3 regions of the Solibacillus sp. FSL W7-1472 genome follow, and region 2 is predicted to be linked to each of the others. Evidence: riboswitches for the same ligand, from Rfam matches in the RefSeq annotation. Region 2 holds a riboswitch; each other region holds the start of a gene.
The links. Region 2 has a riboswitch for S-adenosylmethionine ahead of MKY07_RS14830 (methionine ABC transporter ATP-binding protein). Riboswitches for the same ligand answer to the same signal wherever they lie in the genome.

Region 1 (11,005 bases), 650 kb from region 2:
TTTATGTCAATTTTACAAAACTTCAAAAAAACACTTGAAATTTAAAAATAATTTTGATATGAAAACCTGTTGTTATCGACTATTATAAAGAGTATAAACATATAAGTACAATTTATTATTTTTATTATATTGATGCAAAAAAGTTATGAATGATGTGAGGTATGTAAAATGGAGATTGAACAGCTTCAATATTTCAAAACCGTTGCTACAATGCAACATATGACACGTGCGGCAGAGGTTTTAGCCATTTCCCAACCGGCGTTAAGTAAATCGATTGCGAACATCGAACAACATTTAGGTGTACCGCTTTTTAACCGTGAAGGAAGATCGATTTATCTGAACCGTTTTGGCGAGCTTTTTCTGCAAAGTGTCAATGTCATTTTGGATGAATACGATCGGATTAAAGAAGAATTTGAAGATATTATCAAACCGGGTTCTGGAGAAGTGTCATTTGGCTTTATTCATACACTAGGTATGGAAATAGTGCCAGAACTGATTGCTTCAACGAGCGAGGCGTTTCCGAACATGCAGTTTTCTTTAACGCAGGCGACTTCGTTAAGCTTATTAAAGCGACTTGAAGAGGGGGCAATCGATTTATGTCTTTCGCAAAAAATAGAATCAAGGGTAATTGAAATAGAGACGGAAGAATTATTTGTGGAAGAGCTTTTTGTCATTGTCCCGACAACACATCCGTTAGCACAGCAAGATGCTGTTAAATATGATGAAGTGAAGAATGAACCGTTTATTGCGATTAAAAAGGGAAATTCGCTCCGTCAATTAGTGGATGAGCTGTTTTTAGAGCAGGGCATCGTGTTGAATACAACATTTGCTGCTGAAGAAATGCATACAGTAGCAGGATTTGTTGGTGCCGGAATGGGCATATCCGTAATTCCGAATATTAAAGGACTAGATCACTATAAAGTAAAACGTTTGAAGTTAGATCCGCCTTGCTACCGCTCCGTTTGTGTTTCATGGGCAAAAAATCGTTATTTGCCTCCAGCAGCATCTGAGTTTAAACAATATTTACTGCAGTATTTTCAGCAAAGAGAAGAGTGAACAATATGGAGCAAAGTCAATTTAGAATATGGCTTAAACAACATGAAATAGAGCATGAGGAAAAGTGGCTTGAGCAGTTTATCTCAGCATGTAATGGAGACGAACAGGCGATGGTTAATACTGCCTTATTATATAAAGAGTATGGGCAATATGACGAAATGTACGGATTGCTGTGTAAGGCGAGTGAGCAGCAGAACAGAGAAGCTATGTATGAACTGGGAAACTGCTATTTTGAGGAGCTTGGTGAAAAAGGGAGTGAGCAGCAGGCATTTTTACTTTATAAAAGTGCTGCACATTTAGGCCACCCTGATGCAATGAATAATTTAGCAGATATGTATTTGAACGGTGAGGGAACAGCAGTCGACGAGCAACAAGCGCTCAGCTGGTTTAAGATGGCTGCGCAATTCGGTATTGCTGAAGCAATGTTTACACTCGGGATCATGTATGAACAAGGATTGGGTACCGAATGTGATGAATCACAAGCCTTTGCTTACTATTCCCGAAGTGCAGAAAAGCAAGATGAAGAAGCAATGTACCGAATGGGTATGATTTATTTTTCAGGAGAGCTCGGTCAACAGCAAGATAATGAAAAAGCGTTGGAATGGTTTTTAAAAGCGAGCGGACAGTTTCATGTTGATGCAACATTTAATATCGGCTACTGCTATGAAAATGGTCATGGGGTAGCACGAAATAATGAAAAAGCAATCCATTACTATAAAAAAGCAAGCTTGCTGGGAGACATGGAAGCAACAAAAAAAGTAGTAAGCTACTACGAACAGAGGGATATAGCAGAAGCTGCTAAGTGGAAAGAAAAGCTAAAAGTTCTAAATAACGATATATATGAATAATAATGTAATAGATACTAAAAAGTTTTGATTTTCTATTTCCTTGTCATAAATTAGACCTATTTCATTGATAAATATAGGTTTAATTTTAAGGGAAAATAGGAAATATATTATAAGGGGAAAGTATTAAGAAGGGGGAATTTTTATGTATATGTTTGCAGTCCAACAATTCTCTTCTGATCATAATGAGGATAGTATTCAAAAACTACAACAAATGCTATTAGAACAGCGAGAGAATCTGACGACGCTATGTACAATTGTCGAATATTTAAAAAGCTATGTCCAAACTGGATTAGACCATAAAGATGTTATTAAATACAAACAAAAAATTCAAATGATGACTGATAAACAAAACAAACGTTACGATCAAATTGATGAGCTTATTAATACGAATATTTTGGAATTGAAAAAAGGTAAAACAACAGACAATTCCGCACTTGTATATGGAAAAGAAGTTCGGAAAATTGAATCTGGTGTTCGTACTTTAAAGCTATTTGCCAGCGACGCTGTAAATATGCTAGATCTTAACAAACATTTAGAAAACCGCAGCAATGAACGTATACGCTATTTTGATAAACGTTCTACATCTTTGGAAGCAGAAATAATTTCCCTGACAAAGCAACTTTCTTATAAGTAAAATAGAGGCCATCCTACCTGGGAATCTGTCGAGGTAGGGTGGCTTTTCTTATGGAGTTCTGAAAATTGTAATACCCAGCTGACCATATTTCGTATGAAAAAGTTTATACTATAAGAAGAGAAGCGAACGAAATAGGAGAGAATGGATATGAAAACAGTAGTAGTTGTAGGTGGAGGGATTACCGGGTTATGTACGATGCATTATCTGAAAAATAAAATGCATGAGCAAAACGTGGAAGCGCGGTTAATACTGATTGAAAAGAACGCATATTTAGGCGGAAAAATTCATTCCGAATACGATAAAGGATTTATTATGGAAACAGGGGCTGATTCAATTGTAGCACGCCATCCAGGGGTATTGGAGCTTGTTAAGGAGCTTAATTTTGAATCAGAGCTTGTCTATAACGAAACAGGTATTTCCTACATTCATACGAATAACGAGCTGCATGCTATTCCGGCAGGTTCGACATTCGGTATTCCGATGAGTGTAGAATCGCTCATGTCGAGTACGTTAATTTCAGAAGAAGGAAAGAAGAGGGCCCTTCAAGATTTAGAAATCCCGAATACTAAATTTACTAAAGAAAGCTCTATCGGTACGTTTTTAGAATATTTTTTAGGTGAAGAAATTGTTCGAAAGCAAATTGCTCCAGTATTGGCAGGAGTTTATTCAGGCGATTTATATCAATTAAGCCTGGCATCTACATTGCCGTATTTAGTGGATTATAAAAACAACTACGGATCGATTATTAAAGGCTTCGAGGCACATCGCGAGCAATTCGAAAAAGCTGCGAATAAGAAGTTTATTTCTTTCCGTCCGGGTTTATCAGCATTAATCAATCGTTTAGAAGAACAGCTGCCGGAAGTTGAATTCATGAGAAAGACAGTAACAAAGCAAATTCTAAAAAAAGGTGAGCAATATGAAGTCGTGCTGGAAGATGAAACAATATTGGCAGATATTGTTGTACTGGCCGTTCCAAATGAGACGGTACGTCATGTAATACAGGATGATTCATTAGAGGAACAGCTGAAAAAGTTCACGACGGCATCTACTTTAACGATGTATGTTGGCTTTGATGTACCGGACGATATATTACCGGCTGATGGTACCGGCTTTATCGTTTCGCATAATAGTGATTTAATTTGTAATGCATCGACATGGACGAGCCGTAAATGGAAGCATACGTCAGCAGAAGGCAATTTACTCGTTCGCTTGTTTTATAAAGATATTAATCCGCGCTATGAAGAGTTGGCAGCCATGTCAGATGAAGAACTGACAAAAGTTGCATTGGAAGACATTCGTCTCAGCTTAGGTGTTGAAGCGGATCCAACTGTCATTAATGTAACAAAGTGGATTGACCAAATGCCGCGCTATGATTTGGCGCATAATGAAGCCTTATCAAAAGTTATACAGCAACTGGCAACGGATTACCCGAATGTTCTATTAGCGGGATGTGCCTATTTCGGAGTAGGAATCGGTGCTTGTATTCAAAACGGCAAAAAAACAGCTGAACACATTATTAGTCGAATTATGTAAAGAAATACTTCATTCAGCTAAAGGGTATTGACGGACGTATTAGATAACGTTATGATTCATTTAAATATTTCAAAAATTCATATTATTTCTTATCAAGAGAAGTCGAGGGACTGGCCCGATGAAACTTCAGCAACCAACATTAAGTCAGGTGCTAAATCCAGTGGCGAATGCCAGAAGATGAGAAGGGATTAAGTCGATAACTACTATGCCTTCTTTTCTTTAATGAAAGAAGGCTTTTTTGTATCGTAAAAATACTGAAAATACTGTAAATGATGGAGTGAAGGCAATGGGTTTACTTGAAGAATTACAAACACGGGTTTTAACAGCCGACGGAGCAATCGGGACACTTCTTTATTCATATGGGTTGGATTATTGCCATGAAGAAATGAATATTGCCCGTCCTGATATTATAGAGAAAATTCATAGTGAATATATTGCGGCAGGTGCAGATATTATTCAGACCAATACATATGGAGCTAACCGCATTAAGCTTGCACGTTATGGTTATGAAAATCGTGTGAAGGAGTTTAATGAAGCAGCGTTAAAGATCGCAAAGCGGGCAGCTTCCCTGGATGGGCAATATGTTCTTGCAACGATCGGTGGTATTCGGGGAATTCGTAAAAGTGATGCAACATTAGATGAAATTTTAGCTGCGTTCCAAGAACAGGCGGAAGTATTACTAGCAGGTGAACCGGATGGATTTTTATTGGAAACGTATTACGATTTTGAAGAATTATCGCATTGTGTCCATCTATTACGTTCGATGACCGATTTGCCGATCATTGCTCAAATGACGATGCAGGAACCGGGTGTCCTTCAAAATTTAATGACGTTAAATGAAGCGTTTCAAGACTTGGAAAGGTTAGGTGCAGATATTGTTGGGAGTAACTGCCGATTAGGTCCTTTCCATACAATTCAGGCATTTGAAGGGGTTAATTTACCGAATAAAGCTTTTTTATCAGCTTATCCGAATGCATCATTATTGGACATTGAAGATGGTCGAGTAGTTTATGAGTCGGAAACCGATTATTTCGCACGTGCAGCAGTTGAACTCGTAAACCAAGGTGTCCGTTTAATTGGCGGATGCTGCGGGACGACACCGAAGCATATTGCAGCCGTAAAAAAACGTTTGGTGAATATGCAGCCAATTGAAACAAAAGAAGAAAAACACAGGTCTACACAATTTGTCCGAATTCCGGAGCCACGTAAACAGGAGCCGCTCCACGAAAAAGCAAAACGTGAACGTTCAGTTATAGTGGAACTGGATACGCCACGTCATCTGGAAATTGACGGATTTGTAGAAGGGGCAAAACAGTTATCTAAAGCAGGAGCCGATGTCATTATGATGGCTGATAACTCCCTTGCTTCACCGCGCATCAGTAATATCGCGATGGCTGCGATTTTAAAAGAGCAAGGAATTCGTTCATTGCCGCATTTGACGTGCCGTGACCGAAATTTAATTGGGCTTCAGTCACATTTAATGGGACTTGATGCACTGGAACTTCATGATATTCTTGTCGTGACAGGAGACCCGACAAAAGTAGGGGATTTCCCGGGGGCGACGAGCGTATATGATGTTTCATCAATGGAACTGATTTCTCTAATTAAGCAGTTAAATAAAGGTGGTTCTTTTACTGGGAAATCGCTGCGTAAACAGGCAAATTTCTCGGTAGCCGCTGCCTTTAATCCGAATGTTCGTGTATTGGACCGTGCTGTAGCCCGTTTAGAAAAGAAAATCGAGCATGGAGCAGATTACTTTATTTCACAGCCGGTTTATACGAAAGAAAAGATTATCGAAATCTATGAGGCGACGAAGCATTTGGAAACACCGATTTATATCGGGATTATGCCACTAACATCTTCACGCAGCGCGGAATTTTTACATCATGAAGTACCGGGCATTAAACTGTCCGATGAAGTACTTGCGCGCATGGCTGCCTGTGGGGATGACAAGGAAGCATCGACAGCAGAAGGAATCGCGATTGCTAAAGAGCTGCTCGATACAGCATGTGAATACTTTAACGGTATTTATTTAATTACACCGTTTTTACGCTATGATATGACGCTGGAATTAATGGACTATGTAAAACAATATGATGTGGAAAGTAAAGGAGTTCAGTCGAATGTATAATCACCCGATTCATGAGCAATTACAAAAAAGAATACTTATCATCGATGGTGCCATGGGGACAATGCTTCAGGCAGAAAACCTAACATATGAAGATTTTGGCGGAGAAGACTTAGACGGTTGTAATGAAAACCTGGTACTTACAAGACCTGATGTATTGGGTAAAATCCACCGTGAATATTTAGCTGCTGGCGCTGATATTATTTGTACCAATACGTTTGGCGGTACACCACTCGTATTGGATGAATACGACTTAGGTGACAAAGCGGTTGAAATTAATAAGCGGGCGGTTGAAATTGCACTAGAGGCTGCAAAAGAGTTTTCGACACCAGAATGGCCGCGCTTTGTCGCAGGTGCAATCGGACCTACTACAAAAACATTGTCGGTAACAGGCGGTATTACATTTGAAGAGTTGGAAGAAAACTTTTATATCCAGGCAAAAGCACTAATAGAAGCGGGAGCGGATTTGCTCTTAATGGAGACTTCCCAGGATATGCTCAATGTTAAAGCGGGAACGATTGCAATTCACCGTGCATTCGAAGAGCTTGGCAAAGAGCTGCCTGTCATGATTTCAGGGACTATTGAGCCAATGGGAACAACGCTTGCCGGGCAATCAATCGAAGCATTTTATATTTCTATTGAGCATATTAAGCCGTTGTCTGTCGGATTAAACTGTGCAACAGGTCCGGAATTTATGACCGATCATATCCGTTCATTGGCAGAGCTTTCGAATGGCTATATTAGCTGTTATCCGAATGCAGGTTTACCGGACGAAGAAGGCTGCTACCATGAAACGCCGGATTCATTATCGAAAAAACTGCAAGGCTTCGCAGAAAAAGGCTGGTTGAACATCGTCGGCGGCTGCTGTGGTACAACGCCAGCACATATCGCGGCGATCCGTGAAGCTGTAGATGGCTATAAACCGCGTGAGCCGAAAGATGTAACACACGGACATGTCGTATCAGGTATCGAACCATTGCAATATGATGAATCGATGCGTCCGTTATTTATCGGGGAGCGTACGAATGTAATCGGCTCTCGTAAATTTAAAAACCTGATTGTTGACGGGAAATTTGAAGAAGCAGCGGAAATTGCGCGTGCACAAGTGAAAAACGGGGCGCATGTCATCGATATTTGTTTAGCAAACCCTGACCGTGATGAAGTAGAAGATATGAAAAACTTCATGCAGGAAGTTGTGAAAAAAGTTAAAGTTCCGCTCGTGATTGACTCTACAGATGAAAAAGTAATGGAAGTCGCACTGAAGTTTTCGCAAGGGAAGGCCATTATTAACTCGATTAACTTGGAAGATGGAGAAGAACGTTTCGATGCTGTTATGCCACTAGTGAAAAAATATGGGGCTTCACTTGTTGTCGGTACGATTGATGAAACTGGAATGGCTATTACACGTGAGCAAAAGCTTGAAGTAGCGAAGCGTTCTTATAAGCTGTTAACAGAAAAATGGGGCATGTCAGCAGAAGACATTATCTTTGACCCGTTAATGTTCCCGGTAGGTACAGGTGACGAGCAATATATTGGTGCCGCTGAGGAAACAATCGAAGGAATTCGCCTCATTAAAGAACATTTACCTGGCTGCTTAACAGTGCTCGGTGTAAGTAATGTTTCGTTCGGCTTACCGCCAGTTGGGCGTGAAGTATTAAATGCGGTGTATTTATATCACTGTACACAAGCAGGCCTGGACTATGCGATTGTAAATACTGAAAAACTGGAGCGCTATGCATCGATTCCTGAAGAAGAAATCAAGCTGGCGAACGATTTAATCTTCAATACAAATGATGAAACACTCGCTGTATTTACTGACTTTTACCGTGATAAAAAGAAAGATGCAGTCGTAAAAGAATTACCGGCGACAGTGGAAGAACGTCTTGCGTATTACATATTGGAAGGTACGAAGGAAGGGTTAATTGAAGATTTAAATGCAGCACTCGAAAAGTTCGATACACCGCTTGATATTATTAATGGACCATTAATGGCAGGGATGGCGGAAGTCGGCAAGCTGTTTAACGAAAACCAGCTGATTGTGGCAGAAGTACTTCAAAGTGCCGGTGTCATGAAAGCAGCGGTCGCTCATCTAGAGCAGTTTATGGAGAAGGGCGATACGAGTGCCAATAAAGGGACAATGGTTTTGGCGACAGTAAAAGGCGATGTTCATGATATCGGGAAAAACCTGGTCGACATTATTTTAAGCAATAACGGCTATCGTGTTGTAGATTTAGGGATTAAAGTAACACCTGCACAGCTGATTGAAACAATTCGAAGAGAAAAACCCGACTTTATTGGATTGTCAGGTTTACTTGTAAAATCGGCTCAGCAAATGGTCATTACGGCACAAGACTTTAAAGAAGCCGGTATTGATATTCCGATATTAGTAGGAGGCGCGGCATTGTCACGTCGCTTTACTGAGACGAAAATTGCCGATCAGTATGATGGACCGGTAATCTATTCAAAAGATGCAATGCAAGGTTTAGAACAGGCGAATCGCTTAATGAATACTAACGAGCGTCATGTATTCATAGAAGAACTGCGCGATGCACGAGAAAAGCGTCTGGAATCAGATGCGAAACGTGCGGCACGTCCAGCGGTGGCGGTTCTCGAAAAGCCGGTACGAACAGTTGGGGATGCGGCGGTATGGAAGCCAAAAGATTTAGTGCCGCATATTAAACCGGATTATTCGGTAGCCCATTTACATCCGTATGTGAATATGCGTACATTGATCGGACACCATTTAGGGCTTAAAGGGAACTTGGAACAATTGCTTGCAGACCAAGATGAACGCGCGATTTTATTAACGGATTTAGTAAATGGTTATTTAACAAGCGGCGGATTAAGTGCTTCTGGAATGTATCAATTTTTCCCGGCGCAATCCGATGGCGATGATGTTGTCGTATACAGCCCGGACGATGCAAAAACTGAAATCAAACGCTTTACATTCCCTCGCCAGCAAGCAGCCCCATTTTTATGTTTGTCGGATTATTTAAAGCCGGTAGACAGCGGTGAAATGGACTATATTGCGTTAATGGTTGTTACAGCAGGTAAAGGGGTAAGTGAAAAAGCAAATGAACTGAAACAAGCAGGGAAGTTCTTGGAAAGCCATGCATTACAAGCGACTGCACTTGAACTTGCGGAAGGATTTGCGGAGCGTATCCACCAGGAAATCCGTGACCAGTGGGGCTTCCCGGATGCAACAGACTTTACGATGCGTGATCGATTTGCGGCAAAATACCAAGGGCAGCGATTCAGCTTTGGCTATCCGGCGTGTCCGAACCTGGAAGATCAGGAGAAGCTGTTCTCTTTATTAAAACCGGAAAAGATTGGCGTACATTTAACAGAAGGCTTTATGATGGAGCCGGAAGCAAGTGTATCAGCTATTGTATTTGCCCACCCGGATGCTCGTTATTTTAATGTATAATTGATTTAAAAATACCGCTTTACCTTATTTAGAGGTAAGGCGGTTTTGCGACCTTTAGGAGGAAGAAATGATGATTCGACGTGCAACAAAAGAAGATATACCGACTGTTTTGGAAATATTTAACGATAATATTCTTAATTCCACAGCGATTTACATGTACAAGGAACAGACATTGGAAGACCGTTTGCAATGGTTTGAAGAAAAGCAGGCTTCAGATTATCCGCTATTCGTATTTGAAGAAGACGGAGAGGTTGCGGGCTATGCGACATACGGCAGTTTCCGTGCCTATCCAGCCAACCGATATACAGTAGAGCATTCAGTATACGTTCATAAAAATCATTATAAAAAAGGGATTGCGAGTAAACTAATGAATGCAATTATTGAAGAAGCAAAAGTAAAAGGTGTAAAGACGATGGTTGGCTGTATTGATAAAGAAAATATTGCCAGTATTAAAATACATGAGAAATTCGGATTTTCATATAGCGGAACAATCCGCAATGCGGGTTATAAATTCGGGAAATGGCTGGATCTGGTGTTTTACCAGTTAGATTTGGATGGACCAAAAATTCCACAGGAAAATTAGAAGCAATACTTGTTGTTACCAGGTCATATGACAACTGTCATAAAAAATATATGATGTTTGAGCATTTTATCATGATTCTCCTTTTTATATGATTAGGTTAATAATTTTTGTGGAAAGAGGGATCGACACATGGTAAGCACACATGCAGATAAAACAAAGCAACTGAGAAAAGATGTTGCACCGTTCGCAAAGTCAGAAACGCGACTTAGTATTCAACAAATATTAAATACGCTTGTACCACTTTTATTAATTTGGGGAGCAGGTTATGTATTACTGCAGTACTCTCCATGGTATACGGCGTTATGTAGTATCCTTGCTTCAGGATTTGTTATTCGTGCATTTATTATTTTCCATGACTGTACACACGGTTCATTCTTCAAAAGCAAAAAGGCGAATGCCATTATCGGTAATATTACAGGTATTGTGACATCTTTCCCTTACGAAAAGTGGAAACGTGAGCATACGATTCACCACGCAACAAGTTCAAATTTGGATAAGCGCGGGATTGGCGATATCGATATGCTGACAGTTGATGAATACCTTGAAAAGTCAAAATTAGGTCGTTTAGGTTATCGTTTATATCGTAACCCGATTGTCCTGTTCGGTTTAGGACCACTATTTATGGTACTTATACTGAATCGTTTTAATCGTAAAGATGCAAAGCGTAAAGAGCGCTTAAACACGTATTTCAATAACATCGCATTATTAGTTATTTGTACAACCCTTATTTTAATATTTGGTTGGTCAACATTCTTATTAGTACATGGTTTAACATTGTTTATTGCAGGTTCATTAG
Region 2 (11,005 bases):
ACGATGTCTTTTATTTCTGCTTTTGTTTTATCAATACCTTCTGCTAGCGTAATTAAACCTTGTGCTTCAAGTAATGAAAGCATACGTCCATGGTCTGCCACTGAGTTAGAAAGTAAAATCGTTGCACCTTCAGGAAGTTCTTCTAAAGATGAATATTTTTTTGAGTAAATACCGATTGGCTCGATGTGAATACCGCCAGCATTTGCAAAGTCATAATCGAAATCTGCTTTTTGTGCTTCGAAGTATGGAATGTGCTGGAAGTAGTTCGCATCTAGATCACCGTTATCTAAATCTTGGTTTGGAAGTACATAATCTGTATAAGTTTCGATTTCAAGCTCAATACCTTGTTCCTCTAATATCGGTTTAACTTTTTCAAGGATAACTGCGTGTGGTGTATTCGATGCACCAACTACTAATTTTTCATCTTCTCCTCCACATGCTGCTAATGCAAGTACTGAAGCTCCTAAAATAACGCTTGATAATAACTTTTTCATTTGTTTTACCTACCCTTTTTTATTAGTTTGTTTTCGGCCCATCGAAACTTTTTCTATATTCTGATTATTTTTCGGATAGACGCGCACTTTTATAAAAGTTTGCGTCCATATTGTTTCGATGCACCAATATTTATAATTACGGCCTTACGAGCCACTAACTATCGTTTGTCCACTCTTGCTGTGATGAAATCCCCAATATATTGGATGATGAATACGACAACTAAAATCAATACGGTTGCCATTAAAGTCACATCTGTTCGGTTACGCTGGAAACCATCAAGGAATGCCAGGTTTCCTAAACCACCCGCACCAATGATGCCGGCCATTGCTGTATACCCTACTAAAGCGACAGCTGTAACTGTAATACCTGAAATTAATGCCGGTAAGCTTTCCGGAATCAGCACTTTCCAAATAATCGTAGAAGTTTTCGCTCCCATTGAGCGAGCCGCTTCTATAACACCTTTATCAATCTCTCTTAATGCAATTAACACCATGCGCGCATAAAACGGTGCTGCACCGATAATAAGCGCAGGTAATGCTGCATTGGCACCACGGATGGTTCCAAGTAAAAACTTCGTAAATGGAATTAATAAAATGATCAAGACGATAAATGGAATCGAGCGGAAAATATTCACGAATGACCCTGTCAAAAAGTGTACAATTTTATTTGCCCATAATTGATTGTCGCTCGTTAAGAATAAGACAATACCAATTAGAAGTCCCAGTATAAATGTGATGACTGTCGCAACAGCCGTCATATAAATTGTTTCATATGTTGCTTCGAGCATTTTACCCCAATCTACGTTCGGAAATAATTGATTAAACATGCTCAATCACCTCCGCCTGAATTTCTTGCTTCGCTAAAAAGCTTAATGCTTCCGCGACTGCTTTTGGCTCGCCATCGATATGAATAAACAATGTACCAAACGAACCGCCCGTTGTATTTGAGATTTTGCCATGCACTATATTAACAACTACGTCAAATTGCTTAATCATTTGTGAGATGACAGGCTGTTCTGTCGTTGCCGCTGCAAATGTTAATTTAGCGATTTTGCCTTCTGGATAATTGGCTAAAATCTGTTCCAGTGATGCTTGCGTTTCCTGTGTTTCACCAGAAGCTTGCGACACGAAGTTTTTCGTAATCGGTGCTTGCGGATGTTGGAACACTTGTAATACATCTCCCTGTTCCACTACTTTTCCGGCTTCCATAACAGCTACTCTGTTACAGATTTTACGGATAACATGCATTTCATGTGTAATGAGTACAATTGTAAGTCCGATGTTTTTATTAATATCAAGCAACAATTCCAAAATTGAATCCGTTGTTTCAGGATCAAGTGCTGAAGTCGCTTCATCACATAAAAGCACTTCCGGATTGTTTGCCAACGCACGGGCAATGCCAACACGCTGCTTTTGACCGCCTGAAAGTTGAGAAGGATACGCTTTCCCTCTTCCTTTTAAACCAACAAGTTCAATTAACTCTTCTACTCGTTTTTCACGATCAGCTTTTGAAACACCTGCTATTTCAAGTGGAAATGCGATGTTTTCTTCAACGGTACGTGACCAAAGTAAATTGAAGTGCTGGAAAATCATACTTATTTTTTGACGTGCTTCTCGTAATTTAGCCCCGGAAGCTTTTGCAATATCCTGACCACCTACAATGACAGAACCTGTCGTTGGCTTTTCCAAACCGTTCAATAGGCGAATCATTGTACTTTTACCGGCACCACTGTAGCCGATAATACCGTATATTTCTCCTTTGTTGATCGATAGGCTTACATTATCAACTGCCGTAAGCTTACCATTTTTCGTGTTATACACTTTTGTAATATTTTGTATATCAATCATCGGTTGTACTCCTTCTAAATTGAAATAACCTTCCTGCTATTTCAAAATCATGTTCTTTTTTTCATCCAAAACATCCGCTGAATGAAAAAAACCTTTCTACCAAGACAAGTAGAAAGGTTTCACATACATTTATACGGTAAACCGTTCTCTCATCTTTCAAAGTTTACACTTTGTGTGAATTGGCACCTTTGCGTAATCGCTGGTTGCCGGGCTTCATAGGGCACTTCCCTCCACCTCTCTTTATAAGAGCAACGTTATTAAGTTTTATTATTATGAATTTTACTTTATCACGACAAAGTGACTACGTCAATTACTTTTTTAATATTTCATACAAAAACGGTACGGATTTAAATGCATAAATTTTATTCGTTAGTTCTCCGTTGTCTGAAACGATTAAACAAGGTACACTTTCAATTTTCAGTTCATAAGGTAAATCCCCTAAATAATTGATATTTGCCATACCAAGCGGGAGATCTGGTAGTAATTTCTCAATTACTTCCAACATTTTTTCCGATACTTCACATGTGCCGCACATAGGCGTATATAGGAAAAATGCTGTCTGATCATATTGTTGTACGTTTTGTTCCCATTGCTGTTTCGTCCATTGTTCCATTATACTGTCATCCTTCTTTTACTAAAAATTTTGCTCGTAGTAAAATATCCCTTAAGATTTTAGTAGGTGTTTTTTCTACTTCAATATATTCGTGAGGTATGATTAGCTGTTGTGCTTCAGGATATGCACGGTTCATCAGTTTACGTAACTTTTCACCGTTTTTATCTGCATCAAACATAGTGATAATTTCATCTTGCTCATAACCTTCCAATAAATCAATCAAATTGACTTCGCTTATTGTGCCATTTGTACAAATAATTGTCACGTCCTCTGCTAAAATCGGGATTAATCTCAACTTATCGGCACGTCCTTCGACAACAAGGCATTTTCCCATACGTACACGCTTCCTTTCAAAGTCACCTTTATGTATAGAATAACAAAAAAACACTAAAACCTTACTATAGAAGGCTTTAGTGTTTCATATTATTGTTCAATTAATGCAGTGTAAGCATCTGCGTCTAATAATTCTTCAACTTCCGCTTCACTTGTTAACTCAACAGTAACCATCCATGCATTTCCGTATGGAGATTCATTAACGTATTCTGGGTTGTCCAGTAATTCTTCGTTAATTGCAACTACTTTACCAGAAAGTGGTGCATATAGTTCAGAAACTGTTTTTACAGACTCTACACTACCGAATGGCTGATCCTTTGAAATCTCATCGCCTACTTCAGGTAATTCTACGAATACGATATCACCTAATTCAGATTGTGCGAAATCCGTAATACCGATTGTTGCCTTACCGTCTTCAATTTTTACCCACTCATGCTCTTTTGAATAACGTAATTCTTTTGGTGTGCTCATTCGAAAACCTCCATGTTATATGTAGTACATTCAAGTTCATTTTGCCATATTTCGTTCGGAAATACAATGTGAATAACTGTTTATTTCCAAGTTTCTAAGAAGTCAGACTCCTTAAATCCTAAAGTTAATTTTTTTCCATCTGTTACGATCGGTCGCTTAATTAACATACCATCTGATGCCAATAGCTCTAATTGCTCATCCTCGGACATTGTCGCTAATTTATCTTTAAGACCTAATTCCCGATACTTCATACCAGACGTATTGAAGAATTTCTTTAATGGCACTCCACTTGCTTCATAAATTGCTTTAATCTCCTCTTTAGATGGTGTCTGTTCTACGATATGAATATTTTCATAGTCCACACCTTGCTCATCTAGCCACTTTTGCGCTTTTTTACACGTTGTACATTTTGGATATTGAATGAATTTTACTGTCATGTAAGTACTCCTTTTGCCCTGGATTTTCCTATATTGTAACGGATATAGAAGGACAAATCAAAAATGTGTTCGTATTATTGGCGTTTTTATGAATATGGGTTTTATTAGAATATTTGTGTCGATATTAGAACATGCTGGTCGTATTTTAGAAGAATGGTTTCGTTTATTTGAAACTTTGGCGATCATATTAGAAGAAAGGAAACTTATATTAGAACTTCCGAGATATATTAGATCATGTAAAAATATATTAGAACATTTTACATTATATTAGAACAACATAGAAAAATCGGGTGCAGTGTCATGCACCCGACTATAGTATTTTATTAAACTACATACTTTTCTGCTTCGATTAATTTCACTGAAGCTTCACGTTTTTTCGGAATTAAGTTGTAAGGGTTGTTGCGCGTTAATTTACGTAAAGCCGATAAAATCATACGTGCATCGTCACCTTCAACTGAAGCGATCAATGTTTCTTTTGCTTCTTTTTCGATTTCTGCGAATGCTTCCTGACAGAAAATTTGAGTGTAAAGGATTTTTTGTGCTGCTTTTTCTTCTCCGTCACGCTCGATTGCTTTTTGTGTACGGATTACTGCAGATTCCATTGCGTATAATTGGTTCGCAATGTTCGCGATGTTCACTAACAGCTCCTGCTCGGCATCCAGTTTTGCACCGTAGCGTTGTGCTGCTGCACCTGCTGCAAGTACTGCAATCTTCTTCGCATTTTTCACTAAATATTTCTCTTGCTCTAAAGCACCTTGGCCGATTTCTTCAGGCATAAGCATTAATAGCTCGTTTTGCAGTTCTTGTGCTACTTGTAATAGTGGTAATTCACCTTTTAATGCTTTTTTCATAAATGTGCCCGGTACGATCATACGGTTAATTTCGTTTGTACCTTCGAAAATACGGTTAATACGAGAGTCGCGGTAAATGCGTTCTACTTCGTACTCAGCCATAAAGCCGTAACCACCGTGTAACTGAACCGCTTCATCCGCTACGAAATCCAATGTTTCAGAACCGAATACTTTTGCGATCGAGCACTCAATAGCATATTCAGCGATTGCTGCTGCAACTGATTTTCCGTCTTTTTGCTCTTCATCAGATAACTGGCTTAAACGGTCTTCGAAATAACCAACTGTACGATAGTTTAAAGATTCAGATGCATAAATGTGAGAAGCCATTGATGCGATCTTTTCTTTCGTTAGGTTGAAATCCGATAATTTCGTTTTGAATTGTTGGCGTTGGTTCGTATAAGCAACCGCTAATTCAAATGCACGTTTTGATGCACCTACAGTACCTACTCCTAATTTATAACGCCCGATATTTAAAATGTTGAATGCGATAATATGACCGCGGCCTACTTCACCTAATAAGTTTTCTACAGGAACTTCTGCATCTTCTAAAATTAATGTACGAGTAGAAGATGATTTAATCCCCATTTTCTTCTCTTCCGGACCTACAGAAACTCCTGGGAATGAACGCTCAACGATGAATGCAGTAAATTTATCGCCATCAATTTTTGCGTATACAACGAATACATCTGCAAAGCCTGCATTAGTAATCCATTGTTTTTCACCATTTAATACGTAATGTGTACCCGCTTCATTTAATTTAGCAGTTGTTTTTGCGCCTAATGCATCCGAACCTGAACCTGGCTCTGTTAAAGCGTATGCTGCGATTAAGGCACCTGAAGCTAACTTCGGTAAATACTTCGTTTTTTGCTCATGGTTACCGAATAATACGATTGGTAATGAACCGATCCCTACATGCGCACCGTGTGTGATTGAGAAACCACCAGCAGGTGACATTTTTTCAGCGATTAATGCAGAAGAAATTTTGTCTAAGCCTAAGCCTTCGTACTCTTCCGGCACGTCAGCTGCTAGTAAACCTAAATCACCTGCTGTTTTTAATAGACGTACCGAGTGCTCGAACTCATGGTGCTCTAAGTTTTCAACTACCGGCAATACTTCGTTTGTTACATATTCCTGAGTTGTTTGAGCAATCATTTTTTGTTCATCTGTGAAATCTTCCGGTGTAATTACTCGGTTAATTTCCACGTCCTCGATTAAAAAGCCGCCACCTTTAATAATGCTGTTTGTTGTTTGTGCCATTGTAAATTCCTCCCTAGTTTCCTTTGTGATTTTTATTGTGTTGTTTCCCCAGACAATTAAAGAACTTCAAATACCCCTGCTGCGCCCATTCCGCCGCCGATACACATTGTTACGACACCGTATTTACCGCCGCGGCGTTTTAATTCATTGATTAACTTCACTGTAAGAATCGCACCTGTTGCACCAAGTGGATGGCCTAATGCGATTGCCCCCCCGTTAACATTCACTTTTTCCATATCAATGCCAAGCTCACGAACTACTTGAATTGATTGTGATGCGAATGCTTCGTTAATTTCCCACAGGTCAACTTGATCTTGTGTAATTCCTGCAATTTCAAGTGCTTTCGGTACCGCAACGATTGGTCCGATACCCATTACTTCAGGTGGAACTCCTCCGACAGCAAATCCTAAGAATTTTGCCAGTGGCTGCATACCTTGTTTCTCCGCTTCTTCACGGTCCATTACAAGTACTGCTGCTGCACCGTCAGAAGTTTGAGAAGCATTCCCTGCTGTTACAGATCCTTTTACGTTGAATGCTGGACGTAATTTTGCCAACGTTTCTACCGATGTACCTGGACGAACCCCTTCATCTGTATCAAAAATTGTAACTTTTTCTTTTAACTGATTGTTTTCATCGACATAATACTCCGTCACTTCAACTGGAACGATTTCGTCTTTGAATTTACCTTCTTTAATTGCTTTTTCAGCCAATTCATGCGAACGTACTGCAAAAGCATCCTGCTCTTCACGTGTCACATTGTAACGATTCGCTACTTCTTCAGCTGTGTGACCCATACCGATATAGTATTGTGGTGCTTCTTCAGCAATTTTTGGGTTTAGACGAACTGTATTACCAGTCATCGGAATCATACTCATCGACTCTGTACCACCTGCAACGATTGCTTTTGCATGGCCAAGCATAATACGCTCTGCTGCATAGGCAATTGTTTGTAGCCCTGATGAACAGAAACGGTTAACTGTTAATGCTGGTGTTTCATCCGGCAACCCTGCCAATGCCCCAACTAAGCGGGCAACATTCATCCCTTGTTCTGCTTCTGGCATTGCACATCCCATAATTAAATCATCAACTGGACCTTCATAGCCCGCACGTTTTAATGCTTCTTTTACTACTACTGCACCAAAATCATCTGGACGAGTGTTCGCAAGTGATCCTTTTTTCGCACGCCCGATTGGTGTTCGTGCTCCTGCAACGATAACGGCTTCACGCATAATGATGTTTCCCCCTTGTGATTAGCCAGCAAGTAAACTCGTAAGCTAGTTGCCGGCAAAATATTTCAACTAATACAACGTTTTAAAATAAAGTCTGTCGCTTTTTGCAATCACGGACTTCTATTAGTTACGTAACGGCTTCCCTTTTACAAGCATGTGCTGCATACGCATTTGTGATTTCTGGTCTGCAACCAGTTCTAGGAATGCTTGTTTTTCCAGGTTTAATAAGTACTCTTCTGAAACTTCTGTTCCGTATGGTACTTTTCCGCCTGCGATTACATAGGCAAGTTTTTTCGCGATTTTCAAGTCATGTTCTGTAATAAAGCCTGAATCGAACATTCCTTGAGCCCCTAATAGCAATGTTGCATAACCTGGTGCACCTACTACTTTCACCGTTTTTTTCACTGGTGCTGTATAGCCTGCATCCGCAAGTGCAAGTGCTGCTTGTTTTGCATCATAGATTAAGTGATCCGGATTTACCGAAATACCATCCGCAAAGTCCAGGAAATTATTTTCACGTGCTTCTTCACCAGAAGTCGAAACTTTTGCCATTGCAATTGTTTCGAATACTTTATTTGCGATTTGCTGATAGTCTACATCCACGCCATTTGGCAAGCCTTTAATGAACTTTTGGTAAAGACCTAAGTTACCGCCGCCACCTGGGATTAATCCAACGCCTACTTCTACAAGACCCATATACGTTTCAGCTGATGCTTGAATGTGTGCAGCCGGTAAACATACTTCCGCTCCGCCACCTAATGCCATTTGGAAAGGTGCCGCAACAACCGGTTTTGTTGAATATTTAATACGGCGCATTGCTTGCTGGAATGACTTAATAACAAAGTCCAATTCAAAAATATTATCATCTTGTGCTTCCATTAAAATCATCGCAAGGTTGGCACCGACACAGAAGTTTTTACCTTGGTTCCCGATTACAAGGCCTTTAAAGTTTTTCTCAACTTCATCAATGGCATAGTTGATCATTTGTACAATGTCTAAACCGATTGCATTTGATTTTGAGTGGAATTCAAGTAATGCGATTCCATCCCCTAAATCAATTAGGCTTGCACCTGAATTTGATTTAATAACACCATGTTTTTTCTTGTAACGTTTTAAGTCAATCGCTTTTTCATTTACAGGCACTTTCACATATTCCGAACCGTTATAGTAGGCTAAATCACCATCAATTTCAGAATAGAATGTTTTCAGGCCTTTCTCTAATAATCCATTTACGAATTCAGGAATTTCACGGCCTTCTTCTTTCATTTTAGAGACTGATTTTTCTACGCCGATTGCATCCCACATTTCAAATGGACCTTGAGCCCAGCCGAAGCCCCATTTCATTGCATTGTCAATTGCAACGATGTCATCAGCAATTTCACCTACTAATTTTCCTGAGTAAATTAATGTCGGTGCAAATGAATTCCATAATAGTTCCCCAACTCGGTCATTTGCATAAATTAAAACTTTTAATTTACCTCCTGGACCTTTTGCTTGTTTTGCCATTTCTAATGATGGTGCTACAAGCTTCGTAGTCGGTTCATATTCAAATGTTGATAAATTCAATTGTAGAATTTCTTTCCCAACTTTTTTGAAGAAACCTTGGCCCGATTTCGCGCCAATCCAACCATTTGAGATCATTTTCTTTAAAATAGGAGATTCTTCAAATACTGCCTGTTCTTCACCGGTTGTCTGGTCATATACATTTGTTGCAACATGTGCAAAAGTATCAAGACCAACAACATCCAATGTACGGAATGTCGCAGATTTTGGACGACCGATTAGTGGTCCTGTTACCGAATCTACTTCACCTACTGAATAGTTACGTGCAATCATTTCGTTCATTGTCACGATTAAACCGTATGTTCCGATTCTGTTTGCGATAAAGTTCGGTGTGTCTTTTGCAATAACAACACCTTTTCCTAATACATCTTCGCCGAACGTTTGCATAAAGCTTACAACTTCCGGTTTTGTTGTATTAGCCGGAATGATTTCCAGTAATTTTAAATAGCGTGGCGGGTTGAAGAAATGTGTCCCAAGGAAATGCGCTTGGAAATCGTCTGAACGCCCTTCCGCCATTGCGTTAATGCTAACCCCTGATGTATTTGATGAAATGATTGTGCCAGGTTTACGTACAGCATCAATCTTTTCAAATAAGCCTTTTTTGATATCTAATCTTTCTACAATTACCTCAATAATCCAGTCAACATCTTTCAGTTTTTCTAAATCATCGTCAAAGTTACCTGGTGTAATTAATGCTAGATTTTTTTTCGATGAAAGTGGTGCTGGTTTTTGTTTTAGTAATTTTTGCATTGCAGAAACTGCAAAACGGTTTTTTACAGGTTTTGAATCAAGTGTTAACCCCTTAGCTTCTTCTTCCTTTGTTAATTCGCCCGGAGCGATGTCTAATAACAATGTAGGAATCCCGATATTCGCCAAATGTGCTGCAATTCCTGAACCCATTACCCCTGAACCTAAAACCGCTACTTTTTCAATTTTGTAAGACACGAGCACTTCCCCCTTCTCCCTTGAATGAACAGTCATTCATTTTGAAATCAAAAAAAAACTTCAAACAGCTTTTCTGTTCTTAGTGTAGATTATTTTGACAATTTACGCAATAATTTTCTCGCAATTTTAAATAAATTTATTATTCTTATATTTTTATTGCTAGAAGGTACATATATTAAGCTAAATTACTTTTCGTAAGCTGTCCAAATCGTGTACAATGGGCGTAAGGAGCGTGATTAATATGCAAGAAATTACAACAATTGAACAATTCACAGAACTAACTAGCAAGGAAAAACCAGTAATCGTGAAATTCTTTGCTGGCTGGTGTCCGGACTGCACACGTATGGATATGTTTATCGATCCAATTATTGAAGAGTACAATCAATATGACTGGTATTCAATCAACCGTGATAACTTCCCGGATTTAGCGGAGAAGTATCAAGTAATGGGTATTCCATCATTACTAATCTTCAAAAATGGTGAAAAATTAGCACACTTACATAGCGCTAATGCAAAATCACCTGCACAAGTGGAAGAATTTTTAAACGCACAAGCATAATATGTATTACGAATAAATCCAAAAGTTTACCACTTTTGGATTTATTTTTTATTTTTCATAAGCTAAAGCGCTAGTCATAATGCGGTTTTTTAATTACAATTGATTACGTGAAATTTTATTGTAAGAAAGGAAAATTTATGACTTCAGATCAACGAAAAAAACTTGCTTTACTTATGCTTAACATGTTCATTGCAGTTGGGAGTTTCGGGATTATCATTCCAATTATTCCTGCCTATTTAAAAGAAATCGGGCAAGGTGGAACAGCTGCAGGTTTAATCATTGCGATTTTTGCATTCGCGCAATTTTTAGTATCACCTATCGGGGGAAAATGGACGGATAAGTATGGTCGTCGCCCGCTCATTAATATCGGACTGCTTACTTTAGCTATTTCGATGTTTATTTTTT
Region 3 (11,005 bases), 1.1 Mb from region 2:
ACGAAAAGATCGAACAGCTTACTGAACAGATTGCGACTCTAGAAGTGAAAATTAGTTTGCTTCCGGTAACAGCGGAACTTCAAAACGAATGGCACGGCTTATTGAAAAATGCCAATGCCCATGACTTGGAGGAAATCCGCAAACTGTATGTGAAACACGCCAATGTCATCGGAACAACATGTGTTGCTTCAGCGAATAAAGAGTTTATGGACAACTATCCGACATTTGATGTTGTCATTATTGACGAAGTTTCGAAAGCAACACCACCTGAACTGTTACTGCCGATGTTAAAAGGTGCCAAAATCATTTTAGTTGGGGATCATCACCAGCTGCCGCCACTTGTCGGGGATGCGACGTTTGAAGAGACATTGGAGCAAGTTGTGAAGGAAAGTACAACATTTGAAGAAAAACGGGAGCTTGAAAAGTTACTGGAAGAATCATTGTTCGAGCGACTTTATAACAATCTGCCGTCACAAAACAAAACAATGCTCGCACTTCAATATCGTATGCATAAAAATATTATGTCAACTATCACACCGTTTTACGAAAATGAATCCGAACAGCTGCAATGCGGGTTAGAGGATTCGGATGCCGTACGTGACCATTTCCTTGAAACATCCAAAATTACGCGGAAACACCATTTACTATGGTTCGATATTCCGAACAAAAAGCCGTATTTTGAAGAGCGTATGAAGGAAGGTTCGAGTCTATTCAATTTGGCTGAGCTGGATCAAATTAAACAGCAGCTGCTTGAATTGAATGCAGCGACAGAACAAGCGAAAGCACAAGGATTGATTCCGCAGGACGCATTAAAATCGGTTGGCGTTATTTCTTTCTACGCGGAGCAAGTAAAACGCATCAACCGTTTGATCGAACAGGAAATCAGTGTACCGCATTTACACATCCGTACAGGATCCGTCGATAAATTCCAGGGGATGGAGATGGATGTGATTATCGTCAGCATGGTGCGGAATCATGACAATGAGCGCGGAGAAATCGGGTTTGCGAAAGATTACCGACGCCTGAATGTTGCATTATCCCGCGCACGGGAACTGCTCATAATGATTGGCAGTACCGAAATGTTTACAAAGCGTCCAAAGAGCGCGAAAACACGGGATATGTATGCCCATGTATTAACGACAGTAAAAGAGCAAGACGGCTATTTTGCTGTGTAGAAACAGGGGGATTGAATGGATTTACAAAGTAAAGTTATACAGCTGCAGAAAGAACTCATCCAAAACCCGTCCATTGAAATAAAAAAGCAAATGCAATATGCTATTCCGATTCACACATTGGAAGTAAAATATCATCCGGTGATGCGCAATGCGATGGATATTTTAATGAAGATGATGCTCATTTCATTTGAGAAGGCAAAGCTGAAAAATGTTGAGTTATTAGCCGAAATTTTGTTAGTGGAACCGTTATTTATTCATGATTTAACGAATAAAATGTTACGACTGGGTATGATTGTGAAGGAACAGGAATTTGCACTTACCGCTAAGGGTAAGTCACAGCTGGAATCGGGCATTTTTGAAGAGGAGCTTGAAGAAACAAGTTATTTTATTCAATACAGCCCGATCCATGAGCAGCCACTGGATGGTGATCTGGAGGAATTTGCGGATTTGGAGGAGTTTCCGGAGCCTTTCCCGACAATCGAAACGGAAGAAATCGAAGCAATTGAAGAAGCGGTGCTGATTGAGTTCATTCAGCAGCAACTATCCGAACAACCGGTTGCGGAAGATGAAGTACCGCATTATATTTCAAGTGTTGTTTCGACGGAATCGATCCAGATTAATGATATACCGGTCCTATGTTTTTTGCTTTTCGATCAAAAGGAAAACAGACATTTTATGCGGGTATACAATACATTGACACGTGTATGGGATGAACAGCTGGAGACAATGTTATTCAATATAGAAAAAGAGCAGCTTTAGTAAGCGTGAAATAATATTTTTAGAATTATTGCAAAATTACAAAGTACATGATACACTAATGACAATTTAATAGTCTTATCAAGAGAAGCGGAGGGACTTGGCCTTATGATGCTTCAGCAACCTCTAGTTCAACTAGAAAGGTGCTACTTCCAGCAAGGTGTGAACCTTGGCAGATAAGAACGGGTAAAAAGGCCCCTCTCATTTCTGTTTTTGCTGGAATGAGAGGGGCTTTTTATATTGTTCTGGAACAGTTTGTTTCAATCGTAAAACAATGCATTGCCTGAAAACTACAGATTATTAAAAGATTGCTGAAAAAGTTTATGAGGGGGAAAGTGGAATGCCGATTAATATTCCGAAACATTTACCGGCGGGAGAGCTGCTTAGAAAAGAGAAGATTTTCGTTATGGAGGAAGACCGTGCGAAAACGCAACAAATTCGACCGTTAAATATTTTAGTGTTTAATTTAATGCCTGAAAAAGAAAAAACCGAACTGCAGTTGCTGCGTTTACTCGGGAATACACCGTTACAGGTAGATGTGACATTTTTAAACACGGCTACATACGAATCAAAAAATGTTTCCAAATCACATTTAGATACATTTTATCGAACATTCGACCAAGTGAAGCACCGTCGCTTTGATGGGCTCATTATTACAGGAGCGCCAGTAGAGAAAATGGATTTTGAAGATGTTGGATACTGGAATGAGATTACGCATGTTATGGACTGGGCAGATGAACATGTCACTTCGATTATGTATATATGTTGGGGCGCCCAAGCTGCCTTGTATCACCATTTTGGCATCGGAAAATTCGAATTGCCGAAGAAATGCTCCGGTGTTTATTCCCATGTGATTACGGATTTAACAGTAGATTTAGTGCGGGGATTCAGTGATGAGTATGTGGCACCTCATTCACGCCACACGTCGGTTTCAATTGATGAAGTGCGGGCACACCCTGACTTGCGACTATTAAGCTATTCGGATGATGCAGGCGTGTTTATTGTGCAATCGAAAAACAATAAACATATTATGATTACAGGGCATCTGGAATATGATGCAACGACTTTATCGGATGAGTATTTCCGCGATATTGAGAAAGATCCGGACAATACGGAAATTCCGATCAACTATTTCCCGAATAACGACCCGTTGCAGGCACCGAAAAATGTTTGGCGTGCCCATTCGCATCTGTTGTTCTACAACTGGCTGAACTACTACGTATACCAAGAAACGCCGTATGAATGGCATTACGTCGATGAAAATATTGAATATCATATTTAATTTGTGTAAATGAAATGAACCAGCAGGAGGTGGACTCCTGCTGGTTCATTTTTATTTAATTGCAACCCAGGCACGTTCGCGTTCGATCTGCAAACTAATTTCCCGCCCGAAGAAATCGCTTAATAATTCGTCTGTTAAAACAACTTCGCGTGCATTGGCTTCGACATTTTTTCCGTCTTTCATTAAAAGTACATGGCTAAAACAAGGAAGTATTTCTTCTACATGATGCGTCACGTAAATTAGGGTAGGGCCGTTTTCTGCTTGTGCAATCTGTTCTATTGTTTGCAGCAAGTTTTCCCGTTCGATTAAGTCCAGACCGCCACATGGCTCATCCAATATTAAAATTTCCGGATCAGCCATAATGGCCCTTGCTATTTGAACACGCTGCCGTTCACCTTGAGACAAATGCTCGAATGATTTATTTGCTAAATGGTCACAGTGAAAATGCTTCATAATAGAAACCGCATGGTCAATTTCTTCTTCCGTCACATCATTGAAAAGGCGAAGGGCACCGAATTTTCCGCTGAGCACGATTTCAATTGCATTATCCTGCCAGTTGAAGTTATCGATCATCGCATTGCTGACCCAGCCGATCCGCGTCCGCAGTTTCGGTATATACGTCTTGCCATATGTTTCACCCAGTACTTGGACCTTACCTTCATTTGGCCAAATATAGCCGTTAATAACTTTCAGCAACGTCGTTTTGCCGGATCCGTTTAACCCTAAAATAGCCCAATGCTGTCCTTTTTGTACATGCCAGCTTAAATCATTTAAAATCTTTTTGTCATTACGATATAAATGGATATTTTCAATATGTATCATTTTAAAAACACCTCCACTTACTACTATGCACCTTTTTTCATTGTCGTGAAAGTATTTTTTGAAAATTGTAACAATTTAAATGTAAAAAAAGAAAGCAAACGCATAATGCTTGCTCTCCTCATTATTTATATAACAATACTTTCGACACCTGCTGCGCGGTGGAACAGCTTTCCGTTCCATTTGAGTGCCCATTGTACGACAGGCCCTAAGCCGAACGCCATAAATACAGTACCGACTCCGACTGGTCCGCCCAATACAAAACCTAATACAGCAACCGTTACTTCCATTGTCGTCCGTGCGCGGTTGACACTCCAGCCGAGGCGATGCACCAACAGCAGCATTAATGTATCACGAGGTCCTACACCGAGGTTTGCTACCATATACATCCCGCAGCCGAAGCCGAGCAGGACAACGCCAACAACAAACGCCAATGTTTGTTCTAACAGTGTATTCGCATCCGGTAATACTATCAAAAATATATCAATAAAAATCCCTGTCAGGAACATGTCCAAATAAGTCCCTGCTTTTGGCAATCTTTTTGTGAAAAACGTATCAACAGCCAGAATTAGCAAGCCCAAAATAATGGACCACATACCGACCGTCAAGCCCAAGTTTTTTTGTAGTCCGATATGAAGGACATCCCATGACCCAACGCCCAGTATTTGTCCTTTGATCGTCAATGCGACGCCTAATGATAAAACAATGATGCCTGCAATAAAAAATACGCAGCGCCAATAAAATTCCTGTTTCACTTTCACATGTAATCCCTCATCAATCCTCAATATAATCCTTACTCATTATAACGATTGAATCGGCAAAAATGGATTTACAATAAATTCGAAACATTTGAACTTTTTGAGCTGCAAATAGACCCGATTAGAATAGGGAATATAGGTATTTAATTTTCATATGAATAGCGCAATTCATCGGACGAATTGTCGACATCTACAACTAAATGATGTTCATTAAAAAACCATTCATCGGATTTTTCGATATAATAATGAATGCCTTCAACAACTGTTTCAACGCCTATTTCATGCGGCTGTTCCCGGGTCATGCCTAACGAAAAACCTTCATGAAAAGGTGAAGAACCTCCATATCGTGCATAAAAGCGAATAAAATCGCCTTTTTCTACTTCCATCTCTTGTTTAAACCAATTGAGTGCTTTTTCTGATAGTTTGATTTCCATATGTTTCACCTCTATTGCCATTATGCAGTAAATAAAAAAAACTTACAAAGCTCGCGTTCTGAATTTCAGGCACAAAAAAAGACTGAAAGGAAACCCCTTCAGTCAACAGTTTAAAATCCTTTAATTTTCGGTTCAGTACCGGCTTTAATCCGCTTAATATTTTCACGGTGACGGTAAAAAATAAAGCCTGCCAAAACGACAACTAAAATGAGTAATGCATATTCACCTGTCAGCATCCAATGAACAATTACATAAATAACGGCCACAGCGGATACAATCATAGATGACAAGCTCACCATCTTAGTTAACTTTAAGGCGATGACAAATACGATGATTAAAATTAAAAATAACGGTAAATTATAGCCTAAAATAACACCGCCGCTTGTAGCAACCGCTTTCCCTCCACGGAAGCTTGCGAAAATCGGGAACATATGGCCTGCTGCTGCAATCACACCCAAGAATAGCGGGTGGACAGTGCTGTCTGCAAAAAACGGCAATAACGGTAGCAATACCGCAGCCGTTCCTTTTAATATATCAATAAGCAATACGGCAATACCCGGTTTTTTACCTAATACCCTAAATGTATTGGTCGTTCCTAGATTGCCGCTGCCTTGTTGTCGAATGTCCGTTTTGTAAAAAATTTTGCCAATCCACAAAGCTGATGGAATGGAACCGATTAAATAAGCACAAATAATAATTAACGCGTTGATCAAGTGTTGTGCTCCTTTCGAATTCAGAATTACTACTTGGTACTAATAGTATGTATCGAATATTTTACAATGTTTTTTAATAGAAGGAAAGAGGTATTATTTTTTCGTCCATCGTGAAAAAACAGGGAAAAAGTTACATTTTATTGTTTGCTACTAAAGGATATGCTTTTAAACGTTCGTTTTTGATGATACAATTAATCTTTGCAAAGCCTAAATCAGTACCTTTAAACATTGACATCATGCATATTTGAGCGTACGATTAGGTAGTAAATAGAACGTTTGTTTGTATTTTTGGAGGGGATTACATTTGGTAAAAAACCAAACCGGTATTTCGTATAATGAAGATGCCATTCAAGTATTAGAAGGTTTAGAAGCCGTACGCAAAAGACCAGGGATGTATATTGGTTCTACAGATAGTCGAGGTCTTCACCACTTAGTGTATGAAATTGTAGACAATGCAGTGGATGAAGCGCTTGCTGGATATGGAAATCATATCATCGTGAAGATTCATGAAGATAACAGTATTAGCGTGCGTGACCATGGTCGTGGTATGCCAACAGGTATGCATAAAATGGGTAAACCAACCCCGGAAATTATTTTCACCGTCCTTCATGCAGGCGGAAAGTTTGGACAAGGCGGCTATAAAACAAGTGGTGGTTTACATGGTGTTGGTTCATCTGTTGTAAACGCCTTATCATCATTTTTGGAAGTAACGATTTACCGTGATAACCAAATTTATCGCCAGCGCTTTGAGCAAGGCGGGAAACCGGCGACATCGCTTGATATGATCGGGAAAACGAAGGAAACAGGAACACTTGTACATTTCCTGCCGGATCCATCGATTTTTTCTGTCATTAAATATAATTATGATACATTGGCAGAGCGCTTACGTGAATCTGCATTTTTATTAAAAGGATTAAAAATTGAACTGATCGATGCCCGTGGAGAAGGACAGCATGAAATTTTCTATTATGAAAACGGGATTGAAGCGTTCGTCACATACTTAAACGAAGAAAAAGACGTATTACATCCGGTTAAATATGTAGAAGGCACAATTCAAGAAATTGAAGTGGAGTTCGCACTGCAATTTAACGACGGCTATTCCGAAACGATTTTATCGTTCGTCAACAATGTCCGTACTCGTGATGGGGGTACACATGAAACAGGTGCCAAAACAGCTCTGACACGTGTATTTAATGAATACGCCCGCAAAATCGGATTACTGAAAGAAAAAGATAAAAACCTGGAAGGTACCGATATTCGTGAAGGCCTGACAGCAATTGTTTCTGTCCGTATTCCTGAAAATCTGCTTCAATTTGAAGGTCAGACAAAAGGAAAGCTTGGTACATCTGAAGCTCGTTCAGCCGTTGATACCGTTGTTTCAGAACAATTAATGTATGTGCTTGAAGAAAATGCCGAGCTGTCGGCTTCTTTAGTGCGTAAAGCAATTCGTGCCCAACAAGTGCGTGAAGCAGCACGTAAAGCACGTGATGATGCCCGTAATGGGAAAAAGAAAAAATCAAGTACTCTTCTGTCTGGTAAGTTGACACCTGCACAGTCGAAAAATGCTTCAAGAAATGAATTATACCTAGTAGAGGGTGATTCTGCGGGTGGTTCGGCTAAGCAAGGTCGTGATCGGACGTTCCAGGCGATTTTGCCATTGCGCGGTAAAGTCATCAATACCGAAAAGGCAAAGCTGCAGGACATTATGAAAAATGAAGAAATCGCAACGATTATCCATACGATCGGTGCTGGTGTCGGAGCTGATTTTTCGGTGGAAGATGCCGCTTACGATAAAGTTGTCATCATGACCGATGCCGATACAGATGGTGCTCACATTCAAGTATTATTGCTGACATTCTTCTACCGTTATATGCGTCCGCTCATCGAAGCAGGAAAAGTATATATTGCGTTGCCGCCTCTTTATAAAGTATCAAAAGGATCCGGCAAAAAGCAGGAGCTTATGTATGCTTGGACAGAACAGGAGCTGAGTGCAGCTACGAAAAAAATCGGCAAAGGCTATATTATTCAGCGCTATAAAGGGTTAGGTGAGATGAATGCCGACCAGCTTTGGGATACAACGATGAATCCCGAAACACGTACATTAATCCGCGTTAAAATTGAAGATGGTGCTCGTGCAGAACGTCGTATTACGACATTGATGGGCGATAAAGTAGAGCCCCGCCGTAAATGGATTGAATCAAACGTCAACTTCGGCATGGAAGAGGATGCAAGCATTTTAGAAAATGAATTCATCCAGCATGAGGAGGTTAACGAATAATGAGTTTTGTAGAAAAATTTCAAGATTTGCCTTTAGAAGAAGTAATGGGTGACCGTTTTGGTCGCTATTCCAAATATATTATTCAAGACCGTGCATTACCGGATACACGTGACGGGCTAAAACCTGTTCAGCGTCGTATAATGTATGCGATGTTCCATGAAGGTAATACTTTTGACAAACCGTTCCGTAAATCGGCAAAAACAGTCGGAAATGTAATCGGTAACTATCACCCGCATGGAGATACTTCGGTGTATGATGCAATGGTCCGTATGAGTCAGGACTGGAAAAGCCGTCATATGCTGGTAGAAATGCATGGTAACAACGGTTCTGTCGATGGGGACCCGCCAGCCGCAATGCGTTATACGGAAGCGCGTCTATCGGCAATTGCCGCTGAACTGTTACGTGATATTAACAAAAATACAGTAGAATTTGTCCCGAACTTTGATGATCAGGATATGGAACCTACTGTATTGCCATCTCGATTCCCAAATCTGTTAGTTAACGGCGCAACAGGGATTTCGGCTGGTTATGCGACGGATATTCCGCCACATAATTTGCAGGAAGCACTTGATGCGGTTTTAATGCGTCTGGATAACAAAAACTGTACAGTCGATGAACTGATGACCGTTATTAAAGGTCCCGATTTTCCGACAGGCGGTATTATTCAAGGTGTTGACGGCATTAAAAAAGCGTACGAAACAGGAAAAGGGAAAATTATTGTCCGTTCACGCACAGAAATTGAACAGCTAAAAGGCAATAAAGAGCAAATTATCATTACAGAAATTCCATTTGAAGTAAATAAGGCCAACATGATTCGTAAAATGGATGAGTTGCGTGTAAATGACCGCCGTTTAGACGGCATTTCCGAAATTCGCGATGAATCGGACCGTAATGGTTTACGAATTGTTGTGGAGCTGAAAAAAGATGTACCTGCACAAGGGATTTTAAACTTTCTATTAAAATCAACAGATTTGCAAGTTTCGTATAACTTCAATATGATTGCGATTCATAACCGTCGTCCAATGATGATGACACTGCCGCTCATGTTGGATGCGTATATTGATCACCAAAAGGAAATTGTGCGCCGCAGATCCCAGTATGACTTGACGCGTGCAGAAGATCGCTTACATATCGTTGAAGGTCTGATGAAGGCCCTATCTATTTTAGATGAAGTGATTGAAACAATCCGTGCTTCAAAAGATAAACGCGATGCGAAAAATAACATTATCGAGAAATTCGGCTTTTCGGAAGAACAGGCAGAAGCAATTGTCAGCCTACAACTTTACCGTTTAACGAATACCGATATTACACAACTGCAAAAAGAACAAGATGAGTTACATGAGCTTGTTGTGAAACTGAAAGCCATTTTAGAGGATGAAAAGAAATTGATCCGTGTTATTAAATCTGAATTGAACGACATTAAAAAACGCTTTACTTTACCTCGCCTTTCTACAATCGAAGCAGAAATCGAAGAGATTAAAGTAACGCGCGATGTATTGGTGCCGAGTGAAGAAGTTGTCGTAACCGTGACAAAGGACGGCTATGTAAAACGGACAAGCCTTCGTTCACACAGTGCTTCAAACGGCAAAGATTTTGCGATGAAGGATTCCGATTACTTGCTGTACGAAGCTAACTTAAATACGCAGCATCATTTACTCCTGTTTACGAGTAAAGGGCACTACATTTACCAGCCGGTACATGAGCTGCCAGATATTCGCTGGAAAGATCTCGGACAGCATATTTCAAGTATTGTGCCAATCGATTCAAACGAAGAAATTATCGAAGTCATCGGTATTGAAACGTTCGATCAGCCGAATGTGTATGTATTTACGGCTACAAAAGAGGGGCAAATTAAGCGTTCGGCACTCGCCGATTATATCGTCACTCGTTATTCGAAACCGATTAAAACAATGAATTTAAAAGGTGAAGACGAGATGATTTTTGCCCGCCTTGTTACAGATCAGGAAGAAGTATTGCTTTCTACGAACACGAGCTATACAATTCGTTTCCCTATGGAAGATCTTCCGGTAACAGGGGTAAAAACGGCAGGAGTTAAAGGAATTATTGTTAAAGAGGGCGAGTATCTTGCGGCGGTTGCATTGTTAAAACCGGATCAGGAACAAGAGCTCGTAATCGTAACACAGCGTGGTGCCGTCAAACGAATGTTATTATCGGAACTTGAACTTGGCAACCGTGCAAAACGCGGCGTCGTCATTTTAAAAGAGTTGAAATCGAACCCGCACCGAATTTTTACAATTTTAGTTGTCAACTTTAGAAATACTTTTACTATTGAAACAGAAAAAGGCGTCCAGGAAACGATCTCTGTGACATCCTTAACGAGAGCGGACCGTTATTCAAATGGTTCACTGCGGATTGATACAGAAGGCGATGGGGCAATTAGCCGCGCCTATGTGGAGAAGACAGAGTAGGGATTCATGTATATTAGCTGGAATCTAAACATAAGATAAAAGTAATTCATTGACATGGAAGGCATACTTTCATACAATGAAGTTAGTAAGATTCATGCGTGATGGATCTACAGTAGTACAGAGCGGTTGGGTGGCCCCCAATCGCTTTTTTATTTACCCTTTTTGATTGTTGAAATTAAAAACACCACCTAGATGGCGAGTCTAAGTGGTGAAAATAAATTTTTTACAGCATCATTCGGAAAAAACGATAAATTGTATCGACTAGACGAAATAGATCAGTCACATAGCGAAAAATGGCGAGTTTTTCGTTACGCTTTTTTTCCGAAACAGCCTTAGCCTTTTCTTTGCGTGATGGATAAGA

Region 1: another riboswitch for S-adenosylmethionine. It lies ahead of MKY07_RS17985 (bifunctional homocysteine S-methyltransferase/methylenetetrahydrofolate reductase); the one in region 2 lies ahead of MKY07_RS14830 (methionine ABC transporter ATP-binding protein).
Region 3: another riboswitch for S-adenosylmethionine. It lies ahead of metA (homoserine O-succinyltransferase); the one in region 2 lies ahead of MKY07_RS14830 (methionine ABC transporter ATP-binding protein).

The regions. Positions count from the first base shown of each region.
Region 1 is NZ_CP150208.1:3,601,184-3,612,188, reverse strand. Features, by position in the region: gene MKY07_RS18005 (LysR family transcriptional regulator) at 169-1,056, shown strand; gene MKY07_RS18000 (Sel1 repeat protein) at 1,062-1,904, shown strand; gene MKY07_RS17995 (hypothetical protein) at 2,047-2,538, shown strand; gene hemG (protoporphyrinogen oxidase) at 2,686-4,071, shown strand; SAM riboswitch class I at 4,158-4,255, shown strand; gene MKY07_RS17985 (bifunctional homocysteine S-methyltransferase/methylenetetrahydrofolate reductase) at 4,358-6,202, shown strand; gene metH (methionine synthase) at 6,195-9,626, shown strand; gene MKY07_RS17975 (GNAT family N-acetyltransferase) at 9,697-10,209, shown strand; gene MKY07_RS17970 (fatty acid desaturase) at 10,339-11,005, shown strand, end outside.
Region 2 is NZ_CP150208.1:2,954,871-2,965,875, forward strand. Features, by position in the region: gene MKY07_RS14820 (MetQ/NlpA family ABC transporter substrate-binding protein) at 1-494, opposite strand, end outside; gene MKY07_RS14825 (methionine ABC transporter permease) at 653-1,321, opposite strand; gene MKY07_RS14830 (methionine ABC transporter ATP-binding protein) at 1,314-2,342, opposite strand; SAM riboswitch class I at 2,489-2,591, opposite strand; gene MKY07_RS14835 (thioredoxin family protein) at 2,653-2,955, opposite strand; gene MKY07_RS14840 (toprim domain-containing protein) at 2,963-3,289, opposite strand; gene gcvH (glycine cleavage system protein GcvH) at 3,379-3,759, opposite strand; gene MKY07_RS14850 (arsenate reductase family protein) at 3,840-4,196, opposite strand; gene MKY07_RS14855 (acyl-CoA dehydrogenase family protein) at 4,520-6,304, opposite strand; gene MKY07_RS14860 (acetyl-CoA C-acetyltransferase) at 6,361-7,533, opposite strand; gene MKY07_RS14865 (3-hydroxyacyl-CoA dehydrogenase/enoyl-CoA hydratase family protein) at 7,657-10,041, opposite strand; gene MKY07_RS14870 (thioredoxin family protein) at 10,283-10,600, shown strand; gene MKY07_RS14875 (MFS transporter) at 10,738-11,005, shown strand, end outside.
Region 3 is NZ_CP150208.1:1,859,134-1,870,138, forward strand. Features, by position in the region: gene MKY07_RS09160 (AAA domain-containing protein) at 1-1,175, shown strand, start outside; gene MKY07_RS09165 (nucleoside-diphosphate sugar epimerase) at 1,191-1,934, shown strand; SAM riboswitch class I at 2,007-2,114, shown strand; gene metA (homoserine O-succinyltransferase) at 2,272-3,213, shown strand; gene MKY07_RS09175 (ABC transporter ATP-binding protein) at 3,265-4,035, opposite strand; gene MKY07_RS09180 (YitT family protein) at 4,161-4,787, opposite strand; gene MKY07_RS09185 (HesB/YadR/YfhF family protein) at 4,934-5,224, opposite strand; gene plsY (glycerol-3-phosphate 1-O-acyltransferase PlsY) at 5,335-5,937, opposite strand; gene parE (DNA topoisomerase IV subunit B) at 6,242-8,215, shown strand; gene parC (DNA topoisomerase IV subunit A) at 8,215-10,644, shown strand; gene MKY07_RS09205 (hypothetical protein) at 10,868-11,005, opposite strand, start outside.